DNA from 2 places in the Nonomuraea insulae genome. Region 2 is predicted to be linked to the other one. Evidence: riboswitches for the same ligand, from Rfam matches in the RefSeq annotation. Region 2 holds a riboswitch; the other holds the start of a gene.
What was found. Region 2 has a riboswitch for S-adenosylmethionine ahead of ACFPZ3_RS03845 (aminotransferase class V-fold PLP-dependent enzyme). Riboswitches for the same ligand answer to the same signal wherever they lie in the genome.

Region 1 (10,933 bases), on a different contig from region 2:
GCCCTGCGTGATCTCGAACTCGACGCGCTGACCCTGTTCGAGAGATCGGTACCCGTCCATCATGATCGCTGAGTAATGGACGAATACATCTTTACCACCGTCTACCGCGATGAAGCCGTAGCCCTTGTCCGCGTTGAACCACTTGACGGTGCCCTGCGCCACTTCCGACTCCTCTTACTGGGCTCCCAGATCTCGCCCATTCCTCCGCGGGACCTGTAATCGTATGACTTAACGGAAATCAGTCAGACGATCGCCCTCGACCATACCTGTGGCACGGGGTTTGGCAACAGAGTCAATCTGCAAATCACCTATTTCTTCGCAGCGAAGGTCCTTCAACGTTGAATTGGCCGGGGAAAAGCAGAAGGCGCCCACTTGGGGCGCCTTCAAGGTGAGCCTCGGCACTCAGCCGCCGGCGACTGCCGGGATGATGGAGATCTGTGTGCCTTCTGGTGCCGGAGTGTCGAGCCCCTCGGCGAAACGGACGTCCTCTTCCCCAACATAAACGTTGACGAAACGACGAATCTTGCCCGATTCATCCAGAATTCTCGGGCCGATCCCCGGGTAGTCGGAGTCGAGCTTGGCGAGCACGTCACGAAGAGTCGCGCCCTCGCCACTGACCTCCGCGTTACCCCCGGTGTACGTGCGCAGAATGGTGGGAATCCGCACAGAAACGCTCATCGTTCTAATCGCCTTTCCTGGTTGTCAGACAGTCGCGCGGAACGCGTCGAGAGAGGGCCGGATCACGGCCGTGGGCGCGGCGTCGTCGCTGATCGCGTCGAGCGTCTTGAGCCCGTCACCGGTGTTCAACACCACGGTCTCGGCCTCCGGGTCGAGCAGACCGTTCTCGGTGAGCTTCTTCAGCACGCCCACGGTCACCCCGCCCGCCGTCTCGGCGAAGATGCCCTCGTTCGAGGCCAGAAGCTTGATGGCGGCCACGATCTCGGCGTCCGTGACGTCCTCGACGGCCCCTCCGGTGCGCCGCGCGATGTCGAGCACGTAGGGCCCGTCAGCGGGGTTGCCGATGGCCAGCGACTTGGCGATGGTGTTGGGCTTGACCGGCTGTACGACGTCGTGCCCGGCCTTGTACGCCGAGGACACCGGCGAGCACCCGGCGGCCTGCGCCCCGAAGATCTTGTAAGGCGTGTCCTCCACCAGCCCCAGCTTCACCAGCTCTTTGAAGCCCTTGTCGATCTTCGTGAGCTGCGAGCCCGAGGCGATGGGAATGATGATCTGCTCCGGCAACCGCCACCCGAGCTGCTCGGCGATCTCGTACGCGAGCGTCTTGGAACCCTCGGCGTAGTAGGGCCGCAGGTTGATGTTGGTGAAGCCCCACTTGTCACCCAGGGGGTCGCCGATCAGCTCGGAGCAGAACCTGTTGACGTCGTCATAGGTCCCCTCGATCGCGATCAGCTTGCCACCGAAGACGCGGGCCATGGCGATCTTGGCCGCTTCGAGGTTGGCCGGGATGAACACGCACGCGTCGAGCCCCGCCCGCGCGGCGGCGGCCGTGACGGCGCCCGCGAGGTTTCCTGTGGAGGAGCAGGAAAGGGTGTGGAAGCCGAAGTTGCGCGCCGCCTCCACGGCCATGGCGACCACCCGGTCCTTGAAGGAGTGGGTGGGGTTGCCGGAGTCGTCCTTCACGTAAAGGGACTTGATGCCGAGTGCTCGCCCGAGGTTTCCGGCCTTGACCAATTTGGTCCAGCCGGGGTTCATATTGGGCTTACTGGCCACATCGACCGGCACGGGAAGCAGTGAACGGTAACGCCAGATGTTGGCTGGACCGGACTCGATGTCCGCGCGGGTCACCTGGCCGAAGTCGTAGGCCGCTTCCAGCGGCCCGAAACACTCCAGACAGGCGAAGCTGGGACCCAGCGGGTAACGCGTGCCGCACTCGCGGCAGGACAGAGCGACGGCAGGACCAAAGTCGAGCGACATGAAGCGAGGCCTTCCCTCATCTTCGCCCACGGCCACCTTGACCGCGAACCGGAATTGGCACCTTGTCCCGGTCGGCCTCGCCAGGTCGCGAGTGTCGAAAGCCGGGAGGGTTGCCGGGGTTTCGTAGGGCCGGTCCCTCCACCCCTCTGGATGAGCAATATGCAGTTGTTGAAAAGGACTCTACCCTCTTAAGTGCCCGAAATTGCCACTCGTCTCAACATGTGAGACGAGTGGTCTCATCGGTAGTCCTCCCCCAGCACGCCCTGCACATATTTGCGGGCCTGGTGGATACGCGACTTCGCGGTGCCGAGCGGGATGCCCAGCTGCTCGGCCACTTCGTTGTAGTCGAGCTGGACGATATCGCGCAGCACCAGCGCCTGCGCGAGGTCCGGCTTGTCGGCCTCCAGTGCCTCCATCGCGTCGAGCAGGTCGAGCCGGGAGCCCGCGATCACACTCACCCGGCCCACGTCGGGCTTCTGCATCGGCAGCTCGTCCGAGGTCTGCTCGGCCGACCGCCGCTTCAGCGACCGGTATGTCGTCCGCGCGCAGTTGGCCGTCACGATGTGCAGCCAGGTGCTGAACCTCGCCCTTCCTTCGAACCGCCCGATATTGCGCGCCACGGCCAGCAACGTATCTTGCGAGGCCTCCTCCGCGTCTTGGCGATAGGGGAGGATCCGGGCGCAGTGACGCATCACATCGGGCTCTATCCGTGCCAGGAGTTCGCCAAGTGCGCGATGATCTCCAGCGGCTGCGGATCGGGCGAGTTCCTCGGTTAGCTCATCAAGCGCCATAGCTGGGATCCTACGATCGAAGGGAGCCTTGATGAACAGCGTGCTGCTGGCCTCCAACAGAGGGCCGGTCTCCTTCACCGTCTCGGACGACGGCGAATTGACCATGAAGCGCGGTGGTGGCGGCCTGGTCTCGGGGTTGTCGGGAGTGGCCAAGAACGACGGCGTGCTGTGGGTCTGCGCCGCGCTGTCCGACGGCGACCGCAGCGCCGTCCGCCTGGCCGACGGCGGCCGCGTCGACCAATCGGGATACGACACAGGGCCGCTGCGGATGCTGGACATCCCGCCCGCGACGTTCCACCGCGCCTACAACGCCGTGGCCAACTCCACCCTGTGGTTCGTCAACCACCTGCTCTACGACATCCCCAACTCGCCCAACTTCGGCACGAGGTTCCAGCGCGAGTGGGAGTCCTACCGCGACTACAACGGCGCGTTCGCGCTGGCGCTGGCCGAGGAGGCCGGGCACGGCGCGCGCGTGATGGTGCAGGACTACCACCTGACGCTGACCCCGGCGATGCTCCGCGCCGAACGGCCCGACCTGCGCATCGCGCACTTCAGCCACACCCCGTGGGCGCCGCCGGAATACTTCTCCCTGCTGCCCGACGAGGTGGCGGGAGAGGTCCTGGAAGGCATTCTGGGGGCCGATCACGCCGGGTTCCTCACCGACAGGTGGGCGCAGGCGTTCATGGACTGCTGCGAGCGTCTGCTGGGCGCGGAGGCCGACCGTGTGGGGCGCAGCGTCACCTACGAGGGCAGGACGACCCGCATCGGCGTGCACAGCCTGGGGGTGGACGGGACCGCGCTGTGGGCGCGGGCCTGCGAGCCCGACGTCGAGTCGCACATGACCGCGCTGCGTGAGCAGGTGGGCGACCGCAAGCTGATCGTGCGCATCGACCGCACCGAGTTGTCGAAGAACATCGTGCGCGGCCTGGTGGCCTACAGCGAGTTCCTCGCCGCCCACCCGGAGTGGCACGGGCGCGTGGTGCACCTGGCCTTCGCCTATCCCAGCCGCCACGACCTGCCCGAATATCGCGAGTACACCGCCTCGGTGCAGCGCTGCGCGCAGGAGATCGAGTCCGAGTACGCCAACGAGGACTGGGACCCGGTGATACTCAACGTCAACGACGACTATCCGCGTTCGCTGGCCGCCTACCGGATGGCCGACGTGCTGCTGGTCAACCCCATCCGCGACGGCATGAACCTGGTCGCCAAGGAGGGCCCGGTCCTGTCGGAGCGGTGCGCGCTGGTGTTGTCGCGGGAGGCGGGGGCCGCGGCGGAGCTGGGTCAGCACGCCCTCATGGTGAACCCGTACGACATCAGCGGCACGGCCACCGCGCTGCACGACGCGCTGGTCATGCCCGAGGACGAGCGGCGCATGCGCCGCGACAAGCTGCACGCCGCCGCGACCGCGCTGCCGCCGCAGAAATGGCTCGCCGCCCAGCTCGAAGCGCTGGCCTGACATGAGACGGGAGCCCGCAGGGGTCTTATCGTCGGTCCGGCTGATCCGAGATCGCCCGACCTGGCTCGTCTACCTGCAGCTCGCCACGTTCTCCACCTACCTGTACGGCCTCAGCGCCGCCCTGCCGCTCCTGCGCGCCGACCAGCGCACCACGGCCACCGTGGCGGGCCTGCACGGCACCTCCATGGCCCTCGGCACGATCGCGGCCGGGCTGCTGCTCCCCCTGTTCACCCGGCGGCTGGGCCGGCGCGCGACGAGCTGGATCGGCCTGGCGGGCATGAACGCGGGCCCGCTCATCGTCCTGACCACCGACGCCCTGCCCCTGACGCTGCTCGGGTACGGCGTGTCCGGCGGTTTCAGCTCGATCCTGCTCTACACGTCCATGGCGGCGCTCAGCGACCACCACGGCCAGGCGGGGCCCGCCGCGATCAGCGAGGCCAACGCGGTCGGGGTCGTCGTGGGCATGAGCGTGACGTTCGCACTCAGCGTGGTGGCCCAGACGGCGCTCGGCTGGCGGGCCGCGCTGCTGGTCACGCCGGTCGCCAGCGTGCTGCTCGCGCTGGCCATGGGCCGCGTCTGGCCCGCCGCGCGGCCACCGGGCCCCGATGGGAGCGCGGCGGTCACGGGGCGGCCAGGACGGCGTTTCCACCTGGCGGGGCTGGTGCTGTTCTGCTGCGTGGCGCTGGAGTTCACCTTCAACCTGTGGGCCGCGGACCTGTTCGCCACCCGTACGGGAGTGAGCGTGGCAGTGGCGGCCACGGGGCTGACGGCGTTCGTGGCGGGGCTGGCGGCGGGCCGGTTCGCCGGGGCCCAGCTCGCGCTGCGCCTGCCGCCGGCCCGGCTGTTCGCCGGGGCGCTGGCGGTGACGTTCGCGGGCTGGCTGGTGTTCTGGCTGAGCACGCAGCCGGTGTTGTCGTACGCCGGGCTGGTCGTCTGCGGGCTCGGCGCCTCGCTGCACTTCCCGCTCGCGCTGGCCGCGCTGATCGCCCACTCCGGCGGCCGGGCGGACCTGGCGGCGGCGGCCTCGCCCATCTGGGCGGGCGCCGCCATGGCGATCGGCCCGCTGGTGCTGGGCGCGCTCGCCGACGGCTTCGGCACCGGGAACGCGTTCCTGATGGTGCCGGTGCTCATCGGCCTGGCCGCCGCCGGGGTGCTCAGCTCCAGTCGGCGCGCTTGAGCACGCCGCCGGGGTGCTCAGCTCCAGTCGGCGCGCTTGAGCACGCCGCCGGGGTGCTCAGCTCCAGTCGGCACGCTTGAGCACGTCGGACAGGCCCGGCGTGTTCCACTGGTCCACGACCAGGATCCTGGTCTTCGGCAGGAACCACTCGCGCTGGATGTAGCGGGACTTCACCCCACCGGCCGAGTACGAGGCGCAGGTGAACTTCCACTCGCGGTAAGCGGCCTTGTGGCCGGGGCCGACCTGGCGCAGGCCCTTGAACTTGATCTTGTCGACGGACTGGCCCCATTTGCCGTTCGCCGGGCATTGCTGCACGTCGGTGGCGGGGTAGAAGGGATTGCTCCCGGTGTAGGGGTTGAAGATCTCCTGCCCCTGCTTGATGGCCTTGGGCCCGAGGACCCAGAAGCTGTCGCACCCGGGAGTGCCGTAGCCGCCCTTGGGATGGGCGCACTTGCCGGTGACGACGCGGGTCCAGTCGGGGCTGACCCGGTAGACCTTCCACTTGCTCGGGAGGTGGAGCGTCATGCCTCTGAGTTTGAGCGGCTGGGCGGGAGCGGCGGCGGCGGGCAGGGAGAGGGACACGAGCGTGGCCGCGGCCACACCCGCGACGGCAAGGCGGCGCTTGAACATGCGCCCGACTCTAGAGATCGCGGCTTGCTAACGGCTGAACGCGGAGGCCAGCTCGCCCAGCAGCGCCACCACGCCCTCGGGGCCGTCCACCACGATGTCGGCCCGTTCGGCCAGCGCGGTCACCTCGGCGGAGCCGCTGCACACGGTCACGCCAGGCAGCCCGGAATCGCGTACGGCGTCGAACGCGGCCAGATCGCCCAGATCGTCGCCGGCGAACAACACCGACCTCGCGGCCCGCTCCGCCAGGAACAGGCTCAGCGCGTGTCCCTTGTCCATGCCGGGCGGGCGCAACTCCAGCACCATGCGGCCCGGCTCGACCACCAGGTCGTGCTTCTCGGCCAGCTTGGCCAGCGGCTCGCGCAACAGGGCCAGCGCGCCCTCCGGGTCGGGGCTGCGCCTGGTGTGCACGGCCACGGCCCTGCCCTTGTCCTCGACGCTCACCTCGCGCAGGCCGAGCGAGTCGAGCAGCAGCGGCAGCTCGGCCTCGGCGCGCGGCACACCCGGCGGGGGCGGGGGCGCGGAGATCCGCCCGCCCTCCCAGCGCTCGAAGCCGTAGTGGCCGAGCACGACGAGCCCCGGCACGTCGGCCAGGCCAGGCCCGAGCTCCAGTGCGGTGGCCGCGGGCCTGCCGGTCACAATGACCACCGCGAGGACGTGCCTGCCCAGGTCGGCGAGAACCTCGGGCGCTTTCGGGTGGATCACGGCCGTGGCGGGGTCGGGCACGATCGGCGAAAGGGTTCCGTCGAAGTCGAGCCCGATCACGGCGCCTGCCGGATCACTGAAGATCGCTTCCATTCCAGGGATGTTCCTCACGCGGCTGCCGTACCCAGCCGGTCAGGGACGCATGCCAAACCTTCTGGCGGCGCGGTCGCGCCTCCGCGTGGAGCGTAATCTGCGTAGGCGTTTGACCAGCATGGGGTCCTGCTCGAGCGCTTCCGGCCTGTCGATCAACTCTCCGAGCACCTGGTAGTAGCGCGTGGCGGAGAACCCGAAGGTCTCCTTGATGGCCTGCTCCTTCGCGCCCGCGTAGCGCCACCACTGGCGCTCGAAGGCGAGGAGCTCGATGTCGCGTTCCGAGAGCGGTTGTCGGGACGGTTCCTGGGCAGCATTGTCACCGCTGAGCGGTGCTCCCATGGTGTCCTCCTCGAAAGGGGCGGGCGACGATCACATCGCCCGCACGCGGCCCGTGGCCATCGTAATGTGCCGAGTGCGGCTGTTCACGGCGGATTGGGAGACGTACAGTCGCCAAATGTGACCTCAGTCATCACCCTCCTCACCGACTATGGGCTCGAGGATGGTTATGTGGCGGCCTGTCATGGAGTGATTGCCGGGATCGCGCCAGAAGCCCGGGTGATCGACGTGTGCCATCTGATCCCCGCGGGTGACGTACGGCGCGGCGCGGCGGTTCTCGCCCAGACCATCCCGTACCTCCCACAGGGCATCCACATCGGCGCGGTCGATCCGGGGGCGGGCGGCGCCAGGCGGGCGGTGGCCGTCGAGGCCGGCGGCCGGGTGTTCATCGGGCCCGACAACGGACTGCTGTCGTGGGCGGTGCACGCCAGCGGCGGCGCGCTGGCCGCGTACGAGATCAGCAACGCCGACTACTTCCTGCACCCGGTCTCGCCGACCTTCCACGGGCGGGACGTGTTCTCGCCGGTCGCGGGGCGGTTGTCCGGCGGAGTGCGACCGGCGGACCTGGGGCCCGAGGTGCCGGTGGCCCGGCTGGTCTCGCTGCCCGAGCCGACCTCGCTGCTGCGCGAGGGCTCGGTGGAGGGCGAGGTCGTGTCCGTGGACCGCTACGGGAACACGCAGCTCTCGATCGCGGCCGGGGACCTTCAGGCGCTGGGGGTGCGGATCGGCGACACGCTCGGGGTGTGGCTGGGGCGGCGGCAGCTCGCGCTGCCGTACCGGGAGACGTACGCGGCGGTGCCGCCAGGGGAGCTGGTGGCCTTCGCGGACTCGGCGGGGCTGGTCGCGATCGCGGTCAACTCCGGCGACGCGGCTCAGCAACTGGGGCTCCCACCTGGGGCACATGTCAGACTTTCACCCACACCGTAGGACATATGACGCAGATCGGAACTACTCCGCGTATCGGTCTGTTTACCGAAGCGTCGGATTGAGAGAGCGCTCACGTGTCAGAATGCGGAGCAGATCGGAGGTCCCTCCCCTCCCGTTCGAGGTCGACGTGTACCACCTGTCCGTTGTGCTGATGTCCGTAATGGCCGCGGTCTGGCCCTCGCCGGCGCCGCCCGTCTCAGAGCGCTGGCAGGCGTGGCCGGTGGCTCAGGTCTTCCCCGCCGCGGTGCCCGGCCGCAGCCCCTCGGGGGCGCGGGTCACGTACGTGCTGGCCGGGGTCGCCCCCGAGGCGCCCTGCTCGGCCGCCTTCCAGGCCGCCGCCGTACGTTCTGGCTGCCGTACCGCCTTACGCGCCACCTACGCCGACAGCACGCAGACCTTCGTCGTCACCGTCGGCATCGCGGTCCTCGACGGCCCGGTGCTCGGCCCCCACGGCATGGGCCGGCCCGCCACCGTGCGCCCCGTGGCCTTCCCCGGCGGGCCGGCCGAGTCGTTCGGCGACCGGCAGTACATGACCGGCGTGGTGCTCGCCTCCGAGGAGCGTTACCTGGTGGCGACGGCCGCGGGCTACGCGGACGGGCGGGCCTACCAGCCGGGCGACGGCGTCGTGCGACGGTTGCGCGACGCCGCCAGGCAGGTCGCCACGGCGCTGCACCGGGCGCTGACCCGATGAGGCGGCTCATCCTCCCCGTCCTGCTGGCCGGGCTGGTCGTCTCCACCGGCGCCCCCGGCGCCGCCGCCGACGACATGGGCGAGGCCGCGCGGGCCGGGCAGTGGCAACTCGGCGCGCTCGGCCTGCCGCAGGCGTGGCGGTCGAGCAAGGGCGATGGCGTGCTGGTGGCCGTGCTCGACACCGGCGTGAACGCCCGCCACCCCGACCTGACGGGCGCCGTCGTCCAGGGCCCAGACCTGACCGGCGCGGGCAAGGGGCTGTGGGGGCCGCACGGGACCGCCATGGCCAGCCTGATCGCCGGGCGCGGGCACGGCGACGACCGCAAGGGCGGCGTGCTCGGGGTCGCGCCCGCCGCCGAGGTCCTGTCCGTACGGGTCACGCTGGAGAACGGCGACCCGCTGCGCGCGAAACAGCGCACCGGCTGGCGCGACGCGCTGGCCCAGGGCATCAGGTACGCGGCCGACCACGGCGCCGACGTGATCAGCATGTCGCTCGGCGGCGGCAGCGGGGCCTGGGAGGGGGCGGCGGCCGAGGAGGAGGCCGTCCAGTACGCGATCGGCAAGGGCGCCGTGCTGGTGGCCTCATCGGGCAACGACGGGGCGGCGGGGAACAGGAAGAACTTCCCCGCCGCGTACCCGGGGGTGATCGCGGTGGGCGCCGTGGACCAGCGGATGAAGGTCGCCGGGTTCTCCAACAGGCAGGACTACGTGTCCGTGGTCGCGCCGGGCACGGAGATCGTCACGGCCGACGGGGGCGACTCGTACGTGGTCGGCGACGGCACCAGCTCGGCCGCCGCCATGGTCGCGGGCATCGCGGCCCTCATCAGGTCGGCGCATCCCGGCATGTCCCCCTACCACGTGCGGATGGCCATCGAGCAGGGCACCAGGCGGCGGCCCTCCGACGGTTACAGCCCCGAGTACGGGCACGGCGTGGTCGACGCGCTGCTCGCCCTGCGCGCGGCCGATCGGATGGACGTGCCTGCCTCCGGTCTCGCCCGGCCGGGGCTGTACTTCGGCGACGGGCCGGGGCCCGCCTCCCGGGTGCCGGTGGTGGTGGGCATGGTGATGCTGCTGGCGGTGATGTCGGCGCGGGTGGTCATGCGGTATCGGCGGCGCGGAAGGGATTATACCTAGCAAGCGCTTGTGCGATACTCCGGCTATGACGTACGCGATCGACGGCTGGTTCGCCATCGACGAGGACGGCGTCCGCCTGCTGGGCACCCGGTGCGCGGACTGTTCGACGGTCTGCTTCCCGCCCCGGCCCGAGTCGTGCCCCAATCCGCGCTGCTCGGGGTCCATGGGGGCCTTCCCGCTGCCGCGGCGGGGGCGGGTGTGGTCGTACACGAACGCCTGCTATCCCCCGCCGGCGCCCTTCGTGACGGCGGAGCCGTACGAGCCGGTGACGCTGGCCGCGGTGGAGCTCGACGAGGTGGGGATCGTGGTGCTCGGGCAGGTCAAGGGCCTGACCGTGGAGCAGCTCGCGGTGGGCATGGAGCTGGAGCTGACCTCGGGCCCGCTCGCCGACGGGCCGCTGGTGTGGATGTGGGGGCGCGTGGCATGAGTGTCGTGGTGCTGGGGACCGGCATGCATCCGTGGGGGAAGTGGGGCCGGCCGTTCCTGGAGTACGGCGTGGCGGCCGCGCGCGAGGCCCTGCGGGACGCCGGCGTGGCGTGGACGGACGTCCAGTACGTGGTGGGCGCCGACACGATCAGGAACGGTTACCCCGGCTTCGTCTCCGGCGCCTCCTACGCCAGGGCGCTGGGCTGGTCGGGCGCCCGGGTCGCCTCCTGCTACGCGGCCTGCGCGTCGGGAGCCCAGGCGCTGGACCTCGCGCGCACCCGGATCCTGGCCGGGCTCTGCGACGTCGCGCTCGTGATCGGCGCGGACGCGGCGCCCAAGGGCTTCTTCACCCCGGTGGGCGGCGACCGGCCCGACGACCCCGACTGGCTGCGCTTCCGCCTCCTCGGCGCGACGAACCCCGCCTACTTCGCCCTCTACGCCCGCCGCCGCATGGCCCTGCACGGCTCCACCCCGGCCGACTTCGCCGCCGTCAAGGTCAAGAACGCGCTGGCCGGCTCGCTCAACCCGATGGCCCGCTACCGCAAGCCGGTCACGGCAGAGGAGGTCCTGGCCTCCCCCATGGTGGCCGACCCGCTGCACCTCATGGACATCTGCGCCACCTCGGACGGCGCCGCG
Region 2 (19,250 bases):
CGTCCCGCTGGACCAGCTACGCCGCGGCGACCTGCTCTTCTTCGCCCACGTCACCGGTGACCCCTCGACCATCCACCACGTCGGGATCTACGTCGGGCAGGACCAGATGGTGCACGCCCCGCAGACCGGCGACGTGGTGCGGGTCGCCTCGATCTGGCGCGGGGACCTGGTGGGCGCCACCAGGCCCCGCTAGAGGTGGATCAGTGGTGGCCCTCTTCCTTGGCCCGGCGGAACGAGCGCTCGATCTCGGCCTCGGCCTCGATGCGCCCCACCCAGTTGGCGCCCTCGACGGACTTGCCGGGCTCCAGGTCCTTGTAGACCTCGAAGAAGTGCTGGATCTCCAGCCGGTCGAACTCCGACACGTGGTGAATGTCCTGGATGTGATGCATCCTGGGGTCGGTGGACGGCACGCAGAGCACCTTGTCGTCCCCGCCCTTCTCGTCCGTCATCCGGAACATCCCCACCGCCCGGCACGTGATGTAACAACCCGGGAACGTCGGCTCCTGGAGCAACACCAGCGCGTCCAGCGGGTCGCCGTCCTCGCCCAGGGTGTGCTCGATGAAGCCGTAGTCGGCGGGGTACTGCGTGGAGGTGAACAGGAGCCGGTCAAGCCTGATCTTCCCGGTCTCATGGTCCACTTCGTACTTGTTCCGTTGTCCCTTGGGAATCTCAACGACAACGTCGAACTCCACCGCGGTTCCTCCGCTCAGGCCCCCGGGCACCCCCGGCTGGGCGTTAATGTCTCGTAGGCGAACACAGGACGAGAGGGCAGGCGACGTGGCGCGGCGCGACCGGTTGGTGATGCTGACCACTCTCGCCGTGCTCCAGGTCCTGACGATCGTCATCGGCGTTTACGCGATGACCACCGAATTCAGCCTGAGTGCGCTGACGAGCGGGTCTTCACCGACCAAGCCGACGGCGTCACCGGCGGAAGGGTCTCCCCCCGTCCCCGTGGTCACCTCCGGGCCAGTGCTGGCCCAGTTGTCGGTGAAGTCAGGAGACGGACCTCTCCCGACCAAGGGTACTTTGACGCGGCAGCTCACCAGCGCCCTGGGTGACAAAGCGCTGGGCAGCCGGGTGGGCGCGGTGGTCATCGACACGGTGACCGGCGAGCAACTTTTCGCCACCAATCCCGACATGAGCGTCACGCCCGCCTCGACCACCAAGATCGTCACCTGTGCCGCCGCCCTGACCTCCCTGGGCCCCGACACCCGCCTGTCCACCCGCGCCGTCCAGGGAGACAAGCCCGGCACGGTCGTCCTCGTCGGAGGCGGCGACCCGCTTCTCGCCGGCCCTTCTGCCCGGCAGTCGGACTACCCCAAGCAGGCCAGCCTGGCGACGCTCGCCTCCCGGACCGCCGCGAAGCTCAAAGCCCAAGGTGTACGCAAAATCACCCTTTCGTACGACAGTTCGCTCTTCACCGGCACCCCGAAGGCCCCCGGCTGGAAGCCGAACTACATCGTCCCCGACGGCGAGGTCGCCCCCGTCTACGCCCTCACCATGGACGAGGGCCGCCAGGACCCCCGTTTCAGAGCCCCCCGTGTCCCCAACCCCCCGCAGTACGCCGCCGCCGCCTTCGCCAAGCTCCTGACCAAGCAGGGGATAACGGTCGGCAGGTCGGTACGCGCGGCCGAGGCCCAGGCCGGCGCCCCCGAACTGGGCAGAGTCGACTCCGCCCCCCTCTACGCTCTCGTCGAACACACCCTCACCCGCAGCGACAACGACATGGCCGAGGCTCTGATGAGGCACGTCGCGATCAAGGAAGGCCAGCCGGCGTCGTTCGACGGCGGCGCCAAGGCCGTGCTCGCCGTGCTCCAGCGTCTCGGAGTCGCCCAGAACGTGGCGCTCTCGGACGGCAGCGGCCTGTCCATCCGCAACCGCATCAGCCCGAACGCCCTGGCCAAGACCCTCGCCATGTCCGGCTCCGCCAACCATCCCGCCCTGCACGCGATCGCCTCCGGCATGCCGATCGCGGGCTTCTCCGGCACGCTCGGCAACGGCAGACGGTTCACGGAGCGCGACGCCAAGGACCAGGTCGGCCTCGTACGCGCCAAGACCGGCACCCTCAACAACGTCAACACGCTGGCCGGGATGGCGACGACGAAGGACGGGCGGCTGGTCACGTTCGCGTTCATGGCGGACCAGGTGCCCAGCACCGCCGAGCCCGTGCTCGACCGTCTCGCCGCCATCGTCTCGCGTTCCTGACGACACTCCTTCGCGGCGCCGGGGAGAACCACGTACGGTGGACGTTATGCAGGTGATCGACTGGGATCTGGCCGTCACGACCGGCACGCGCCTGGTGCGCCCCGGTCCTCAGGTAAGCCGGGAGGAGGCCAGACAGGCCGTCACCGAGCTCCGCACCCTGTCACGTGAGGCCGAAGGCCACGTGCGGGAGTTCACCAAGATCCACACGGAGACCGCGCCACAGCCCGCGACCGTCGTCGACCGGCCCGGCTGGATCAAGGCCAACGTCGAGGGCTTCCGCGTGGTGCTCGAACCGCTGACACAACGCATGGGCAGCGGCGACAACCAGCCGCCGGCCATCGTCTCCGCGGTCGGCTCCCGCATCACGGGCGTCGAGGTCGGGGCCGTCCTGGCCTTCCTCGCCTCCCGCGTGCTCGGGCAATACGAGCTGTTCCTGCCCCCCGACCCCACCGGTCAGGAGGCCGCGGGCCGGCTCACGCTCGTCGCGCCCAACATCGTCCACGCCGAGCGCGAGATGAACGTCAACCCGCACGACTTCCGCCTGTGGGTCTGCCTCCACGAGGAGACGCACCGGGTGCAGTTCACCGGGGTGACGTGGTTGCGCGAATACGTGCGCTCGCAGATGACCGAGTTCCTGCTCGCCTCCGACCTCGACCTGCCCACCCTCCTCGAACGCCTCCGCAACGCCGCCGACACGGTCGCCGACGTGGTGCGGGGCGGCGAGGGCAGCCTCATCGACGCCATCCAGTCGCCGGCCCAGAAGGAGATCCTCGACCGCCTGACCGCCGTCATGACCCTCGTGGAAGGCCACGGAGACTACGTCATGGACGCGGTGGGCCCGTCCGTGGTCCCCTCGGTGGCCGACATCCGCGCCAAGTTCGCCCAACGCCGCGAGGGCGGCTCCCGCGTGGACCGCACGGTGCGACGGCTGCTGGGCATCGAGGTCAAGATGAAGCAGTACGCGGAGGGCTCGGCCTTCGTCCGCACGGTGGTGGGCCGGGTGGGCATGGACGGCTTCAACAAGATCTGGACCTCCCCGGAGACCCTCCCGACGATCCAGGAGATCGCCGACCCGGACTCCTGGATCAGCCGCGTCATCGGCACTCCTGCTCTGCCGGCCTGACCTCACTTCCATCTTTTACGCGCTGCCGTGGCCTGCCACCCGCCGCACTCCGGCTGAGGACCTTCCAGGAAACGCCCTCTGACCCTTCACCACTGTCCCGCCGCCACGGAGAGCCCTGTTGACCCTCACGCCGGCAGACCGCGGCCGGCGCGGGGGAGAATGGCACGCGTGGGTCCACATCCAGCCGTAGCCGACGTCCGCAGGGCAGTGCGGGAGGCGCTGGCCGACGTGCCGCACGACGCGCTGATCCTCGCGGCCTGCAGCGGCGGAGCCGATTCACTGGCGCTGGCCGCCGCCCTGGCCTTCGTGGCACCCCGCCTGCGCCTCCGCGCCGGCCTGCTGACCGTGGACCACCAGCTCCAGCCAGGCTCGGCCCAAAGAGCCCGCACGGTGGCGGAGACGGGCGGCGAAATGGGCCTCGCCCCGGCGGAGGTTCTCACCGTGGACGTGGGGACGGCGGGCGGTCCCGAGGCGGCGGCGAGGGAGGCCAGGTACGCGGCCCTGGCGGAGGCGGCGGACCGGCTGGAGGCGGAGGCCGTGCTGCTCGGCCACACCAGGGACGACCAGGCGGAGACGGTCCTCCTCGGCCTGGCGAGGGGGAGCGGCCCGCGCTCGCTCTCCGGCATGGCGGCCAGAGCCGGCCGCTATCGCCGCCCCCTCCTCCACCTCCCCAGAGACACCACCGTGGCGGCTTGCAGGGCCCAGGACCTGACCCCCTGGGACGACCCGCACAACGAGGACCCCCGCTACACCAGGGTCCGCGTCCGCAGGAAGGTGCTTCCCCTGCTGGAGGCGGAGCTCGGCCCGGGGGTGGCCGAGGCGCTCGCGAGGACCGCTGCGATGGCGAGGCAGGACGCGGACGCCCTCGATGCATGGGCGGAAACGGCGTACCAGGATTGCGCTCTTAGCGATATCGGCGGGTCGGTAAAGGTGGCGGTGGCCGAACTGGACAAGCTGCCCGACGCCGTCAGGCGGCGGGTGCTGCGGCGGGCGGCGATCGCCGCGGGGGTTCCGTCCGGCGCCCTGTCCGCGACCCACATACTGGCCGTGGACCGGCTGGTCACGCATTGGCGGGGGCAGAAGGCCGTGGACCTGCCCGGAGGTCTGTCCGCTGTCCGGCGATATGGCACCCTGATACTCGCTATCAGTCCTATCCCGTAAGGAACCACAGGTGGACGCTGCCGACATGGGCAATGACCTGGAAAAGGTCCTCATCCCCGAGGACGAGCTCCAGGCCAAGATCAAAGAGCTTGCCGGCCGGATAGACGAGGACTACGCGGGTAAAGACGTGCTGCTCGTGGGCGTGCTGAAGGGCGCGGTCATGGTGATGGCCGACCTGGCCAGGGCGTTGCACGTGCCGGTGCAGATGGACTGGATGGCGGTGTCGTCCTACGGCGCGGGCACCAGGTCCTCCGGCGTCGTACGCGTGATGAAAGACCTCGACACCGACATCTTGAACCGTCACGTGCTGATCGTCGAGGACATCATCGACTCCGGCCTGACGCTGCACTGGCTGCTGGAAAACCTGAAGTCGCGCAATCCGGCCTCCCTGGAGATCTGCACCGCGCTGCGGAAACCCGACGCGGTGAAGGTGCCGATCGAGGTCAAATACGTGGGCTTCGACATTCCCAGCGAGTTCGTGATCGGTTATGGGCTCGACTACGCGGAGCGATACCGGAACCTGCCGTTCATCGGCACGCTGGCTCCGCACGTTTATAAGTAGCCGGCCGGGAACATCGCGCAACGTGACGTACGTTGATAGGGCAAGACCGGTGTAGCGGGCGGGTCCCTCCGCGTGCTGTGCCGGTGTACCTTCAGACTCCGGGAGGGTGACCACGCGTCCCCTTCGGGTAGTCAGAAGTCGCGGTGTCGGATGCCGCGGCCCCGGGCCAGCCCGGGGTTCCAGGCCATGGTCAGGAAGGGACGGGCCCGCAAGGGGTTCCGCATCGGATGGATCTCAAGCGATTTACACGTGGGCCACTGCTGTGGATCCTGGGCATCGTCGTGCTGCTCCTCCTCGTCACTCAGCTTTGGAGTGGCGGCGGAAATTACAAGTCGGCCGACACGTCCTTGGTTCTGCAGCAGATTCGCGCCGGAAACGTCAGCAACGCCAAGATTGTCGACAAGGACAACCGGATCGAGGTGACGCTGGTCAACCCGGTTCCGGTCAAGGCCGGTGACACCCCGACGAAGCTGATCCAGTCAGACTGGGTGACCGGCTACGGCAGCAAGCTGACCGACGAGCTCCAGGCTCAGGTCGTCGCGGGCAAGACCAAGAGCTTCACCACCGAGGTCCCGCAGGAGAACATCCTGCTCAGCCTCCTGGTGAGCTTCCTGCCGATCGTCATCATCGTGCTGATCTTCCTGTTCATCATGAACCAGATGCAGGGTGGCGGCTCTCGTGTGATGAACTTCGGCAAGTCGAAGGCCAAGCTCATCACCAAGGACACCCCCAAGACCACTTTCGCCGACGTGGCAGGCGCGGACGAGGCCATCGAGGAGCTTCAGGAGATCAAGGATTTCCTGCAGGCCCCGGCCAAGTTCCAGGCGATCGGCGCCAAGATCCCCAAGGGCGTGCTGCTCTACGGCCCGCCCGGCACAGGTAAGACCCTGCTGGCCCGCGCGGTCGCCGGCGAGGCGGGTGTGCCGTTCTACTCGATCTCCGGTTCCGACTTCGTCGAGATGTTCGTCGGTGTCGGCGCCTCGCGTGTCCGCGACCTGTTCGAGCAGGCCAAGGCCAACGCCCCCGCGATCATCTTCATCGACGAGATCGACGCGGTCGGCCGCCATCGCGGCGCCGGCCTGGGCGGCGGTCACGACGAGCGCGAGCAGACGCTCAACCAGCTCCTCGTCGAGATGGACGGCTTCGACGTCAAGGGCGGCGTGATCCTCATCGCCGCGACCAACCGGCCCGACATCCTCGACCCGGCGCTGCTGCGTCCCGGCCGGTTCGACCGTCAGGTCACCGTCGACCGGCCCGACCTGGAGGGCCGCAAGGGCATCCTCAAGGTCCACGGCCGCGGCAAGCCGTTCGCGCCCGACGTCGACCTCGACGTCATCGCGCGCCGCACCCCCGGGTTCACTGGCGCCGACCTGGCCAACGTGATCAACGAGGCGGCCCTGCTCACCGCGCGGGCCGACCAGAAGCTGATCGCGATGGACACCCTTGAGGAAGCGATCGACCGTGTCATGGCAGGGCCCGAGCGCAAGACGCGGGTCATGTCCGACAAGGAGAAGAAGATGATCGCCTACCACGAGGGCGGTCACGCGCTGGTGGCGCACGCGCTACCCAACTCCGACCCGGTCCACAAGATCACGATCCTGTCCCGCGGCCGCGCCCTCGGTTACACGATGACGCTGCCGATGGAGGACAAGTTCCTGGCCACCAGGTCGGAGATGATGGACCAGCTCGCGATGTTGCTCGGCGGCCGCGCGGCGGAGGAGCTCGTCTTCCACGAGCCCACCACCGGCGCCTCCAACGACATCGAGAAGGCCACGGCCGTCGCCCGCCGCATGGTGGTCGAATACGGCATGAGCGAGCAGCTCGGCGCCCGTAAGTTCGGCACCGGGCAGGCGGAGGTCTTCCTGGGCCGCGAGATGGGCCACGAGCGCGACTACTCCGAGAAGATCGCCTCCTCGATCGACGAGGAAGTCCGCCGGATGATCGAGACGGCGCACGACCAGGCGTGGGACATCCTGGTCGAATACCGCGACGTGCTCGACAACCTGGTGCTGGAGCTCATGGAGAAGGAGACGCTCTCCCGCGACCAGGTGCTGCAGATCTTCGCCCCCGTGGTGGTCAAGGCGCACCGCCCGTCCTACGCGGGCTACGGCAAGCGACTCCCGTCCGACCGCCCGCCGATCCTGACGCCGAAGGAGCAGTCGGCCAACGGCTCGCTCACCACAGGTCATCAGGACGCCCTGCCCTCCGGGGACAGTGCGTGACACAGCACGACGTCGACCTGGGGCGGATCGAGAAGGCCGTTCGCGAGATCCTCTACGCCATCGGCGAGGATCCCGACCGTGACGGCCTGATCGAGACGCCCTCCCGGGTCGCCCGCGCGATGGCCGAGCAGTATTCGGGGCTCGGCCAAACGCCGGAACAGGTGCTCAACAAGGTCTTCGACGTCGATCACGACGAGATGGTGCTGGTTCGTGACATCGAGGTCTACTCGACCTGCGAGCACCACCTGGTCCCCTTCCACGGCCTGGCCCACGTGGGCTACATCCCCAACGAGAAGGGGCAGGTCACGGGCCTGTCGAAGCTGGCGCGCCTGGTGGACATGTATGCCCGCCGCCCCCAGGTGCAGGAGCGCATGACCTCCCAGATCGCCGACGCGATGATGAGCGTGCTGGACCCCCGCGGGGTCATCGTGGTCGTGGAGGCCGAGCACCTGTGCATGACGATGCGGGGCGTACGCAAGCCGGGCGCCAAGACGGTCACCTCGGCCGTCCGCGGCAGCTTCCGCACCAGCGACAGCACCCGATCCGAGGCTATGGCGCTCATCCTGGGCCGCTGAAGACCGAACGGGGTACCCACGATGTCAGCAGGTGTGGGGAAGCGCCTAGGCTTGGCCCATGACTAGCGTGCCCATCAACGTGCCGGGAGGTGCGGAGCGGTGCCTTGTCATGGGTGTGGTCAATGTGACTCCCGATTCGTTCTCCGACGGCGGCCAGTGGTTCGATGAGGCGGCCGCCATCCAGCATGGGCTTGACCTGGTCCAGGAGGGCGCCGACATCGTCGACGTGGGTGGCGAGTCCACCCGTCCGGGCGCGGCCAGGGTGTCGCTGGAGGAGGAGCTGGCCCGGGTCGTCCCGGTGATCAGCGCGCTGCGCGCCGAGGGGGTGGCGGTCAGCGTCGACACGATGCGGGCCGAGGTGGCCAAGGCCGCGGTCGAGGCGGGCGCGCAGCTCGTCAACGACGTGAGCGGCGGCCTGGCCGACCCCGAGATGCCGCGCGTGGTGGCCGCGACGGGGGTCACCTACGTCGTGATGCACTGGCGCGGCCACAGCCATGACATGGACACCCGAGCCGTCTACGCCGACGTGGTGACAGAGGTGCGCGAGGAGCTGAGCAAACGAGTGGATCTGGTGCTGGCCGAAGGCGTCACGGAGGAGCAGATCGTGCTCGACCCGGGCCTCGGCTTCGCCAAGAACGCCGGGCACAACTGGGCGGTGCTCGCGGGGATCCCGCAACTGGCCGAGCTGGGCTATCCGCTGCTCATCGGGGCCTCACGCAAACGTTTCCTGGGGCGGCTGCTGGCCGATCCCGACGGCACGCCCAGGCCGTTCAGCCGCAGCGACGACGCCACGCTGGCCGTGACCGCGCTCGCCGCGCAGGCCGGCGCGTGGTGCGTGCGTGTGCACGAGGTAGGTCCCAACGCCGATGCCGTGCGCGTGGCAGCCGCATGGAAGAGAGCCGGAGCAGGCACATGAGCGTCGACACCGCCGCGATCGAGACGGTCAACCAGGAGTTCTATACCGCGATCGAGAGCGCGGACCTGGACAAGATGACCGAGATCTGGGCCGAGGACTCCACCGATGACCAGGTGAGCTGCGTGCACCCGGGCTGGACCCTGCTGACGGGCCGCTCCGAGGTGTTGCGGTCGTGGGCCCTGATCATGGCCAACACGACCTACATCCAGTTCGTGCTGACCGACGTCAGCACGACCGTGCTGGGTGACGTGGCCGTCCTGACCTGTGTGGAGAACATCCTGACCGCGGGGGAGGAGGGTGAGGCCAGCTTCGCCGCGGGCAAGGTGGTGGCCAGCAACGTCTACATCCGTACCTCGCTGGGCTGGCGGCTGTGGATGCACCACGGCTCGCCGGTCCTTCAGGGGGACGACGACGAGGAGGAGGAAGGCGAGCTTGAGCGCTGATCGCATCGCTCTCAAGGGCCTGCGCGCCCGGGGGAGACATGGCGTGCTCGCGGCCGAGCGGGAGCTCGGGCAGGAGTTCGTGGTGGACGCGACGCTGTTCCTCGACACCGCGCCGGCGGCGGCCGGCGACGACCTGACCAAGACCGTCCACTACGGGGAGCTGGCGCAGGCGCTGGCCGAGGTGGTGGAGGGCGAGCCGGTCGAGCTGATCGAGACGCTGGCGCAGCGTCTGGCCGACGTGTGTCTGGCCAGCGAGCTGGTGCACAAGGTAGAGGTGAGTGTGCACAAACCGGCGGCGCCGATCCCGCTGCCGTTCGATGATGTGATCGTGACGATCGAGCGGAGCCGCGTATGAAGGTCGTGCTCTCTCTCGGCAGCAACCTGGGACACCGGTTCCAGACGCTGCAGGGTGCCGTGGACACGTTGTTCGACGCGCCTGGGCTGGACTTCGTCAAGGCGTCCCCCGTCTACGAGACCGACCCTGTCGGCGGGCCCGAGGGGCAGCGCCCCTACCTCAACGCGATCGTGGTCGCCGAGACCACGCTGGAGCCGCGCACGTTGCTGGAGCGGGCGCAGGGCGTGGAGAACGCCTTCGGCCGCGAGCGCGCGGAGCGCTGGGGGCCGCGCACGCTCGACATCGACCTGATCGTGGTGGGCGAGACCGTCTGCGACGACCCCGACCTGACGCTGCCGCACCCGCGGGCCCACGAGCGCGAGTTCGTGCTCGTGCCCTGGTCGAAGGCCGATCCCCAGGGCGTGGTGCCCGGGCGCGGCCCGGTGGCGGAGCTGCTGGCGGGGCTGGCGGAGCAGGGCGTGCGCCTGCGTGACGACCTGAAGCTGCAGAGGCCCGATTGAAGCTCACCAAACCCGGCCACCTGGTCGGCATCGTCGTGGTCCTGGCGCTGATCACCTGGGCGGTGGTCAGGCGGTTCTACGGTGACATGCCCCTTGTGCCGTGGACCGCGATCCCCACGGTGCTGCTGCTGGCCATCGGCGAGGCCTACAGCGGCTGGGCGACCAAGGCCAGGATCGCCAGGAAGCCGGACACCAAGCCGGTGGAGCCGCTGGCGGTGGCCCGGCTGGCGGCGCTGGCGAAGGCGTCGGCGTACGCGGGGGCGGCGTTCGGCGGGATATTCGCCGGGTTCGCCCTCTACACGGTGCAGATCCTCGACCGGGAGACGCCGCGCGAGGAGTTCATCGTCGCGGCGGGCTCGTTCGTGTCCTGTGTGGTGCTGGTCTGCGCCGCTCTCTACCTGGAGCACGCCTGCCGGATCCCGAAGGAGCCGGAGGAGCAGAAACGCGACTAGTTGTGCTCGCCGAGCCCTTCGACGGCCGGTTTCGTGGCGGCGCTCAGGCGGTCGTACCACATCTCGCGCTGGAGCAGGCGTAGCGCGCGGCGCAGGACGTCACTCGGCCGCTCGCCTTCGCGCAGGGCGGTGCGGATGATCCGCTCGTCTTCTGCGTTGGCCCGGAAGGCGATGTCAGCCATGCTCCGAGCTTATGGACTTGCCGGCGTCCTTGTCCGCCGTTTGCCGGACCGGGGCGCGGCGGCGGCCGAAGAGGTAGATGACCGGAGTCGTGCAGATGAGGGGCCCGATGATGGCGATCGGGCGTTCGAGCCACCATTTCATGTCCGGCGGGATCTGGTCGCCCAGGGTGCCGAACAACCACCACGACAGGCCCAGCGAAATGGCCATCCCGGTGGTGTGGAACAGGAACAGCGGCAGCGCGTACCGGTTGATGAAGTCGTTGAGGCGCCGCCAGCGGGGGCGTTCCAGGACACGTTCCATGGACGGGCGCAACACCTCGACGACCCCGATCTGGAACAGCAGCAGCGCCACGATCACGAACGTGGGCGGCGCCATGTTGGACCACTTGTCGCCGGGCACCCCCACCATCGAGCCCGGGTAGATGCCCGAGTAGACCAGCCCGAACAGGGCGAACAGCCCGGTCCACAACACGGCGATGTCGTAGCGCCTGGGCAGCAGGACGATCCGGTCGTAGAAGAACCCGGCCTGGTGGGCCAGCCCCCAGACGATGATCATGTTGAGCCAGCCGGCCCACTCGAGCCCGTACCGGAAGCGCAGCACGTCCACCACCAGCGCCGCGCCGCCGAGCCAGATCAGGGTCAGCACGTCGTAGTGCTTGTGCAGCCAGAGCGCGACCGGCAGCAGCGCGATCAGCATCAGGTAGACGGCGAGGAACCACAGCGGGCTGAGCACCAGCAGCACCACCCGCCACATCCAGTCCACCCCGAACGTGTACGTCACCACCGCCCCGATGACGATCCACGCCCCGGACAGGAACAGCGCAGGCAAGGCCAGCCCGCGCAGGCGACGCCAGACGAACGAGTGGATGCCGGTGCCGCGCGCCTGGGCCCGGCGCCAGGACAGCAGGTGGACGTGGCCGCCGACGTAGAAGAAGAGCGGCAGCACCTGCAGCAGCCAGGTGAAGATCCACAACCCGGAGGTGAAGCCCAGCGGGTTGGTGGGCTCGGGGCCGTATGGCTTCCACTGCAGGATCGTGAACGCCCAGTGCCACAGCACCACGACGATCAGGCTCAGCGCCCGCAGCCAGTCGACGTATTTGTCGCGTTCAGGGGCCGTCACTTGTCGATGTCCCCCACCACGAAGAACATGGAGCCGAGGATGGCCACCATGTCGGCGACGAGATGCCCGGGCAACATCTCGCGCAGGACCTGGATGTTGCTGAAGGACGCCGAGCGCAGCTTGAGCCGCCACGGGGTCTTGTCTCCCTTGGAGACCAGGTAGTAGCCGTTGATGCCGAGCGGGTTCTCCGTCCACGCGTACGTGTGCCCCTCCGGCACCTTGAGCACCTTCGGCAACCGCTGGTTGATCGGCCCTGGAGGCAGCGAGCGCAGCCGTTCGACGCAGGCGTCGGCCAGGTCGAGCGAGACCTTGAGCTGTTCGAGCAGGACCTCGAACCGGGCGTGGCAGTCGCCGGCGCTGCGGGTGACGACCTTCACCGGCAGCTCCGGATAGGCCAGGTACGGCTCGTCGCGGCGCAGGTCGAAGTCCACCCCGGAGGCGCGGGCGATGGGACCGCTGGCGCCGTACTGCAGGATCTGCTCCCGCGTCAGCACCCCCACGCCCTTGGTGCGGGCGACGAAGATCTCGTTGTGCAGGATGAGGTTCTCGATGTCGGGCACGCGGCGCCGGGTCTCCGCGACGGTCTCGGACACCCGGTCGAGCCAGCCGAGCGGCAGGTCCTCCTTGAGCCCGCCGACCCGGTTGAACATGTAGTGCATGCGCCCGCCGGAGATCTCCTCCATGACGGCCTGGATGCGCTCGCGCTCGTTGAAGGCGTAGAACAGCGGCGTGATCGCGCCGAGCTCCAGCGGGTAGGACCCGAGGAACATCAGGTGGTTGAGCACCCGGTTGAGCTCGGCCAGCAGCGTGCGTGCCCACACGGCCCTGACCGGCGGCTCCATGCCCAGCAGGCGCTCCGCTGCGATCACCACGCCGAGCTCGTTCGCGAACCCCGACAGCCAGTCGTGCCGGTTGGCCAGCATGATGATCTGGCGGTAGTCGCGCACCTCGAACAACTTCTCCGCGCCCCGGTGCATGTAGCCGATGATCGGCTCGGCGCTGGCGATGCGCTCGCCGTCCAGCATCAGCCGGAGCCTGAGCACTCCGTGGGTCGAGGGATGTTGTGGCCCGATGTTGAGGATCATGTCCTCGGTGGCCAGCTCTTTCGCGCCCGCGCCGATTCCGACCACACGTTCCGTCATACGGCAATGCTGCCACCGCAGCCCCTGGTGATCCAGCGGTGGGGTTGGTCAAGAGATGGCATGCAAACGCATCCCGAAGCCGGACATGGGGAGGAATACCGGGAACGGGGGGAGAAAACACTATGAAGAGAGTTCTCTTTGATGTGGCGGCGTTGATCGCGCGGATCGCGACCGGCGTGATTTTCGCGGCCCACGGCTGGCAGAAGTGGCAGGGCGGGCTCGGCGCAACGACACAGGGTTTCAGGGAGATGGGGATCCCGATGCCCGGACTGGCCGCCGGGTACAGCACCGTCGTCGAGACCGTCGGCGGCATTTTGCTGATCCTCGGCCTGCTGGTGCGTCCTGTGGCGCTGCTGTTGCTGCTCGGCATGCTCGGCGCGATCGCGTTCGTGCACGGGGGCAACGGCGTGCTGACGGCGAACAACGGCTGGGAGTTGCCGGGCGCGCTGGGGGCGCTCTGCCTGCTGTTCCTGGCTCTGGGCGGCGGCCGGATCGGGCTGGACGGCATCTTCAACACGATGTTCCGCAGGCGTTCCGAACGGCGTGTGGCGGAGGAGGAACTGGCCGTCCACGCGCCGAACAGGACCACCGGCGGGCCGATCACACCCGCGGAGTCGACGACGGCCGCCGAGCCGCCGAACGTGCCCAGGCAGCCGGCCGCACCCGCTTCCGGGACCACCCCGCGCAACAAGCTGAACGACGAGGACATGCGCGACATCGACGCCCTGGTCTCCGACGAGCCGCCGCAACACCGCAAGCCGCCGAACCGCTGAGGAAAGTCAGCGGGAGACGAGGTCCCGCTGACCTGACCCCAGCGGAGGAGACGAGGTCCCGCTGACCGGCCCCTCAGCGGGAGACGAGGTCCCGCACGGCCTCGATCAGCCGGTCCACGTGCTCCTGCGTGCTGCCGATGCCGATCGAGGCCCGCACCGCCGAGGCGGTGTCGTCCTCACAGCCCCCATCGCGAGTGCCGAGCAGGTGCTGCACGAACGGATGCGCGCAGAACTTCCCGTCGCGGACCCCGATGCCGTACTCGCCGGACAACACCTCGGCCACCTCACGAGCCGAGTATCCGGCCACGGTGAACGACACGATCCCCACACGCGGGTGATCGTCTCCCCACAGCGACAGCTCGCGTACACCCTCGACCGAGGCCAGCCCGGCCCGCAGCCGCGCGATCAGCCGCTCCTCCTCGCGTACCAGCTCCGTCCAGCCGGTGGCGGTCAGGGCGTCGCAGGCGGCGGCCAGCGCGATGGCGCCCAGCACGTTGGGGGTGCCCGCCTCGTGCCGCGGCTCGGGGTCGTCGTGCCACTCCGTGCTCTCCCCGACCGCCCGTACGGCGCCGCCCCCCTTGAGGTACGGCTCCCCCTCGGCCAGCCAGTCCCGCCGCCCGATCAGCACGCCGGCCCCGAACGGCGCGTACAGCTTGTGCCCAGAGAAGGCCACGTAGTCCAGGTCGAGCGCCGTCAGGTTGACCCGCCGATGCGGTACGAGCTGCGCCGCGTCCACCAGGATTCTGGCCCCGTGCCGGTGCGCGATGTGGGCCAGGGCGGCGATGGGCCACAACTCGCCGGTGACGTTCGAGGCGGCGGTGACCACGAGCAGCTTCGGCCCGTCGATCCCGGCCAGCGCCTCGTCGGCGGCGCGCACGGCCTCGCCGGGGAAGGCGGGCGGCGCCAGCCGTACGGAGTGCTGCCAGGGCAGCAGGGAGGCGTGGTGCTCGGTGTCGAAGACGACGGCGGTGGTCCCGGCGGGCAGGCAGCCGGCCAGCAGGTTCGTGGCGTCCGTGGTGTTGCGGGTGAAGATCACGGCGTCGTCGGGACGGGCGCCGACGAAGGCCCTGATGGTGTGGCGGGCCTGCTCGTACCTGGCGGTGGTGAGCTGTGAGGCGTAGCCGGCGCCTCGGTGGACGCTGGAGTAGGCCGGGAGCGCGGCGGCGACGGCCGCGTTGACCGGCTCCAGACAGGGCGCGCTGGCGGCGTAGTCCAGGTTGGCGTACCCCACCAGCCTGCCCCCCTTGACCGGAACCTCCAGGTCGGCGCCGAGCACGGCGGGAATCGGCCTGCCCGTGGTGGCGGCGGCCGGGAGGGTCTCGGCGGTACGGGCGGAGTTGAAGATCGTCAGAGTGGACACGGCACGACTCCCCAGGGGTCATCGGACCCCTGGAAGCGACCACGGAGCCCGCGCTTGCCCACCACACCTCGTGGCGGACCAGGTCTTCACCCGGGGCACCCCGCCGCGGACGCGAGGGTTGCCGGCCAGCTAGCCGGGGCTTGTCGCTGGCACTCATGACCTACTCCAGGAACTATAACCGACACCCAGGCAGGAATCGCAAGCCCGCGAACTTATCCGGCCCGTGACTCGTTGCTACCGGAAACCCCGTCAGCCCCCCGAGTCATGGAGGTATGCCGATGTTGGACTGGGTGTCCGACCCGCAGATTTGGATCGGCTTCTTCACCCTGGTCGCCCTGGAGATCGTGCTGGGGATCGACAACATCATCTTCATCTCCATCCTGGCCGGGAAACTGCCCCCGGAACAGCGGGACCGGGCGCGTGTGCTCGGCCTCGGGGCGGCCCTGATCAGCAGGTTGCTCCTGTTGCTCGGCCTGTCGTGGGTGGTCCAGCTCACCGAGCCGCTGTTCGGGCTCTTCGGCCACGAGATATCGGGACGCGACGTGATCCTGCTGCTCGGGGGCCTGTTCCTGCTGGGCAAGAGCGTCACGGAGATCCACCACAGCATGGAGAGCGCGAGCGGCGAGGACGGCAAGAAGGCCGCCGCCGTCTCCTTCACCTCGGTGATCCTGCAGATCATGGTGCTGGACGTCGTGTTCTCGCTGGACTCCGTCATCACCGCCGTCGGCATGGTGGACCAGCTCGGCGTGATGATCGCGGCCGTCGTGGTGGCCGTGGTGGTGATGTTGTTCGCCTCCGGGCCGATCAGCCGGTTCGTGGACGCGCATCCGAGCATCAAGATGCTGGCGCTGTCGTTCCTGGTGCTGATCGGCGTGGTGCTCGTGGCGGAGGGCCTCGACCAGCACATCCCGAAGGGGTACATCTACTTCGCGATGGCGTTCTCGGTCGTCGTGGAGTTGCTCAACATCCGGATGCGCGGCAGGAACGCCAAGAAGGAGGTTCCCGCTCCTAAGATGGATTAGTGGGCTTTGATCCTTGGAATCCGGATTTCGTGGCGTACCCGTACCGGGCGTACGACGAGTTGAGACGCCAGGCGCCGGTCAGCTACTTCGAGCCGACCGGCCAGTGGCTCGTCGCGCGGCACGCCGACGTGAACGCGTTGCTCAGAGACCGCCGTCTGGGCCGCTCCTATCTGCACACGGCCACGCACGAGGAGTTCGGCAGGCCGGGGGAGCCGGAGTTCCAGGAGCCCTTCTGGCGGGTGATCAGGGCGGGCATGCTCGACGTGGAGCCGCCGGTGCACACCCGGCTGCGCCGGCTGGTCTCCAAGGCGTTCACGCCGCGCATGGTCGAGTCGCTGCGGCCCCGCGTCCGGGCCATCGCCGGGAGCCTGGTGGAGGCGTACGTGGACAAGGGCGGCGGTGATCTGATCGCCGAGGTGGCCGAGCCGCTGCCGGTGACCGTCATCGCCGAGATGCTCGGCATCCCCGACCAGGACCGCCACCTGCTGCGCCCCTGGTCGGCCGACATCTGCCTCATGTACGAGCTCAACCCGGCCCCCGACGCCCAGCACGCCGCGGTGCGCGCCGCCTCGGAGTTCGCCGGCTATCTCAGGGCCCTGGCCGCCGAGCGCCGCGCGAACCCCGGGGAAGACCTGATCAGCGCGCTCACCCAGATCGAGGAGCTGACCGAGGACGAGCTGGTCGGCACCTGCGTCCTGCTGCTCAACGCCGGCCACGAGGCCACCGTGAACGTGACGGGCAACGGCTGGTGGTCCCTGTTCAGGAACCCCGGCGAACTGGCCCGCCTGCGCGCCGACCGTTCCCTGCTGCCCACGGCCGTCGAGGAGCTGATGCGCTGGGACACGCCGCTGCAGATGTTCGAGCGCTGGGTGCTGGAGGACATCGAGGTGCATGGCGTGCGGATCCCGCGCGGCTCGGAGGTGGCGCTGCTGTTCGGCTCGGCCAACCGGGACGAGGCGGTGTTCGAGGACCCGGACCGGCTCGACGTGGGCCGCGCCGACAACCCGCACATCTCCTTCGGCGCCGGCATCCACTTCTGCCTGGGCGCGCCGCTGGCCCGCATCGAGCTCATGGAGTCGTTCGGCGCGCTGCTGGACCGGGCGGCCAAGCTGGAGCTGCGCCAGGAGCCGACGTGGAAGCCCGGCTACGTCATCCGCGGCCTGCGGGCCCTGGAACTCACCGCCGCTGACTGAGCCAGCCGAACCCGCCCAGACCCGACGCGTCGATCAGCTCGCCCTCCTCCGAGGCCCTCGTCAGCGCGCGCAGATAACCACGCGGATCGGAGTGCGCCAGCTCCAGGGGCGGCCGTGCCCCGGTGAGCCCCAGTTTGTGCAGCGCGTCACGCTGTGTGGACAAGGTTGTGGATATCGCACCGGACCTGATCCCGGCCGACGCGCACGAGTCGAGCGCGACGTGAGCGGTGATGTCGCAGGTCCCGTCGGGTACGGGGGCCACGACCGCGCCGTCGCGGTAACCGGTCAGCGTGCCGTGCAGCGGACGGTTATCCACAGGGTGTGCATAATCGATGGCGATCGCCCGGCCCGCGCTGAGGCGTACCAGGACCGAAGCCCAAGCCTGGTCGCGGGGCCGGCCGATCTCGGCGCGCGAGCCCACGCAGGGCAGCGGCCACCACCGCTCGAGCCAGGTGCGGTCGGCCGGGCGCAGCGGCCCGCCGAGGCGCTCCTCGCCGGTGTGCACGTTGACCATGATCATCCGTGGCCCGTCGGGTGTCTGCTCGACCACGTCGAGGGGCACGTTGTCCAGCCACTCGTTGGCGATGGCCAGCCCGGCGAAGTCGACGGGCAGGCTCCTGGACCAGCCGATCCGCTCGGGCAGGCCCTCCGGCCTGGGTGAGAGGTCCACGGCGGTGACGCGCAGCCGCTCGCGCAGCGCGGGCTCGGCGGTTTCGAGCACCTGGGTCACCAGCACGCCCTCGCCCGCTCCGATGTCGACCAGGTCGAGCACGTCGGGTTCGCCCAGTTCGGCGTCCACTTCCGCGAGCAGCGCCAGCACGGCTTCGGCGAAGGCCGCCGAGGCGCTGACCGAGGTGCGGAAGTGGCCTGACGGGCGTTCGCGGAGGTAGAAGCCCTCCTCGCCATACAGCGCGCGCTCCGTTGCGGCGCGCCAGGTGAGCCACATGTCTGGACTATCTCATGACTCGTACGCGATACGCACCGTCATCATATGACTACTCAACGTCCTCAGATTGCGCTAACGTTTACCCATTGTCATCGAGTGATTGCGTTACGCCAACCCCCAAGTGGCGAAGCCCTTCACTTCAGAGCAAGCACCCGCGGCCCAGGCCGCGAAACCGAGAGGAGCCCTCGTGCTGAAGAAGGTCCTGGTCGTCACCGGAGCCGTCGCCATGCTGTCGCTCGCCGCTCCGGCGCACGCCGACATCACCAATGGCGCTGGCGGCGTGGCCTCCGGCAACCAGCTTCACATCCCCGTGGCCATCCCGATCGACATCTGCGGCAACGCCGTTGCCGTCATCGGCGTCGCGGTGGCGGGCTGCAAGGGCGGCGCGAACGCCTACGTGCCCAGCCACCACTGACATAGCTAAAGAGTCCGGACCGGCGCAGGCCGGCCCGGACTCGGGTCCCGGCTGGTCACTCGGCGGATGACCAGTCGGCGCACCTCCAAGAGGTCACCGTGCGGGCGTCGCGTCTCAATCCAGGGACTCGGCGCCCGTTGCCATGCGATGAACCCCTCTCCTCATCTCTTTCGACAGGGGGTGCACGATTCGTATGCCCTTGTCGTTTTTGTCGTTAACTCAACGCGCGGCAAAACGCCGGTCACGCTCGCCACTCCAAGAGGCCGTTACCCTGGTCGGCAGTGCCATCACGTTCGACAGGGGTGAGACGTCATGGACGCAGGGGATCGGCCGGCCCGGCTGACTGTCGGCGTTCTCGGGGCGGGCAAGGTCGGCTCGGCTCTCGGTTCCGCGCTGGCGCAGGCCGGGCACCGGATCGTGGCCGCGAGCGGCGTGTCGGACAACTCGCATCGATGGGCCGCCGACCGGCTCGGGGTGACGCCGTCCAGGCCCGACGAAGTGGTCGCGGCGGCCCAGCTCATCCTGCTCACGGTGCCCGACGACGCGCTGCCCGACCTGGTCAACGGGCTGGCCTCCACCGGGG

Region 1: linked by a shared signal. The riboswitch ahead of thrC (threonine synthase) and the one ahead of ACFPZ3_RS03845 (aminotransferase class V-fold PLP-dependent enzyme) in region 2 are both predicted to bind S-adenosylmethionine.

What each region holds. Positions count from the first base shown of each region.
Region 1 covers NZ_JBHSPA010000100.1:453-11,385, forward strand. The annotation lists gene ACFPZ3_RS59555 (cold-shock protein) at 1-162, opposite strand, end outside; gene ACFPZ3_RS59560 (MoaD/ThiS family protein) at 403-678, opposite strand; gene thrC (threonine synthase) at 703-1,935, opposite strand; SAM riboswitch class I at 1,949-2,092, opposite strand; gene ACFPZ3_RS59570 (RNA polymerase sigma factor) at 2,172-2,726, opposite strand; gene ACFPZ3_RS59575 (alpha,alpha-trehalose-phosphate synthase (UDP-forming)) at 2,758-4,182, shown strand; gene ACFPZ3_RS59580 (MFS transporter) at 4,184-5,359, shown strand; gene ACFPZ3_RS59585 (hypothetical protein) at 5,417-5,989, opposite strand; gene otsB (trehalose-phosphatase) at 6,017-6,784, opposite strand; gene ACFPZ3_RS59595 (DUF3263 domain-containing protein) at 6,824-7,123, opposite strand; gene ACFPZ3_RS59600 (SAM hydrolase/SAM-dependent halogenase family protein) at 7,241-8,047, shown strand; gene ACFPZ3_RS59605 (hypothetical protein) at 8,130-8,738, shown strand; gene ACFPZ3_RS59610 (S8 family serine peptidase) at 8,735-9,871, shown strand; gene ACFPZ3_RS59615 (Zn-ribbon domain-containing OB-fold protein) at 9,897-10,298, shown strand; gene ACFPZ3_RS59620 (lipid-transfer protein) at 10,295-10,933, shown strand, end outside.
Region 2 covers NZ_JBHSPA010000006.1:226,592-245,841, reverse strand. The annotation lists gene ACFPZ3_RS03930 (C40 family peptidase) at 1-193, shown strand, start outside; gene ACFPZ3_RS03925 (inorganic diphosphatase) at 201-692, opposite strand; gene dacB (D-alanyl-D-alanine carboxypeptidase/D-alanyl-D-alanine endopeptidase) at 802-2,205, shown strand; gene ACFPZ3_RS03915 (zinc-dependent metalloprotease) at 2,252-3,328, shown strand; gene tilS (tRNA lysidine(34) synthetase TilS) at 3,488-4,489, shown strand; gene hpt (hypoxanthine phosphoribosyltransferase) at 4,500-5,051, shown strand; gene ftsH (ATP-dependent zinc metalloprotease FtsH) at 5,279-7,273, shown strand; gene folE (GTP cyclohydrolase I FolE) at 7,270-7,848, shown strand; gene folP (dihydropteroate synthase) at 7,907-8,764, shown strand; gene ACFPZ3_RS03885 (nuclear transport factor 2 family protein) at 8,761-9,207, shown strand; gene folB (dihydroneopterin aldolase) at 9,197-9,562, shown strand; gene folK (2-amino-4-hydroxy-6-hydroxymethyldihydropteridine diphosphokinase) at 9,559-10,062, shown strand; gene ACFPZ3_RS03870 (DUF3180 domain-containing protein) at 10,059-10,514, shown strand; gene ACFPZ3_RS03865 (hypothetical protein) at 10,511-10,696, opposite strand; gene ACFPZ3_RS03860 (acyltransferase family protein) at 10,689-11,816, opposite strand; gene ACFPZ3_RS03855 (NADH-quinone oxidoreductase subunit D) at 11,813-12,958, opposite strand; gene ACFPZ3_RS03850 (DoxX family protein) at 13,081-13,731, shown strand; gene ACFPZ3_RS03845 (aminotransferase class V-fold PLP-dependent enzyme) at 13,805-15,091, opposite strand; SAM riboswitch class IV at 15,137-15,252, opposite strand; gene ACFPZ3_RS03840 (TerC family protein) at 15,370-16,113, shown strand; gene ACFPZ3_RS03835 (cytochrome P450) at 16,113-17,306, shown strand; gene ACFPZ3_RS03830 (SAM-dependent methyltransferase) at 17,290-18,252, opposite strand; gene ACFPZ3_RS03825 (chaplin family protein) at 18,440-18,667, shown strand; gene ACFPZ3_RS03820 (Rossmann-like and DUF2520 domain-containing protein) at 18,980-19,250, shown strand, end outside.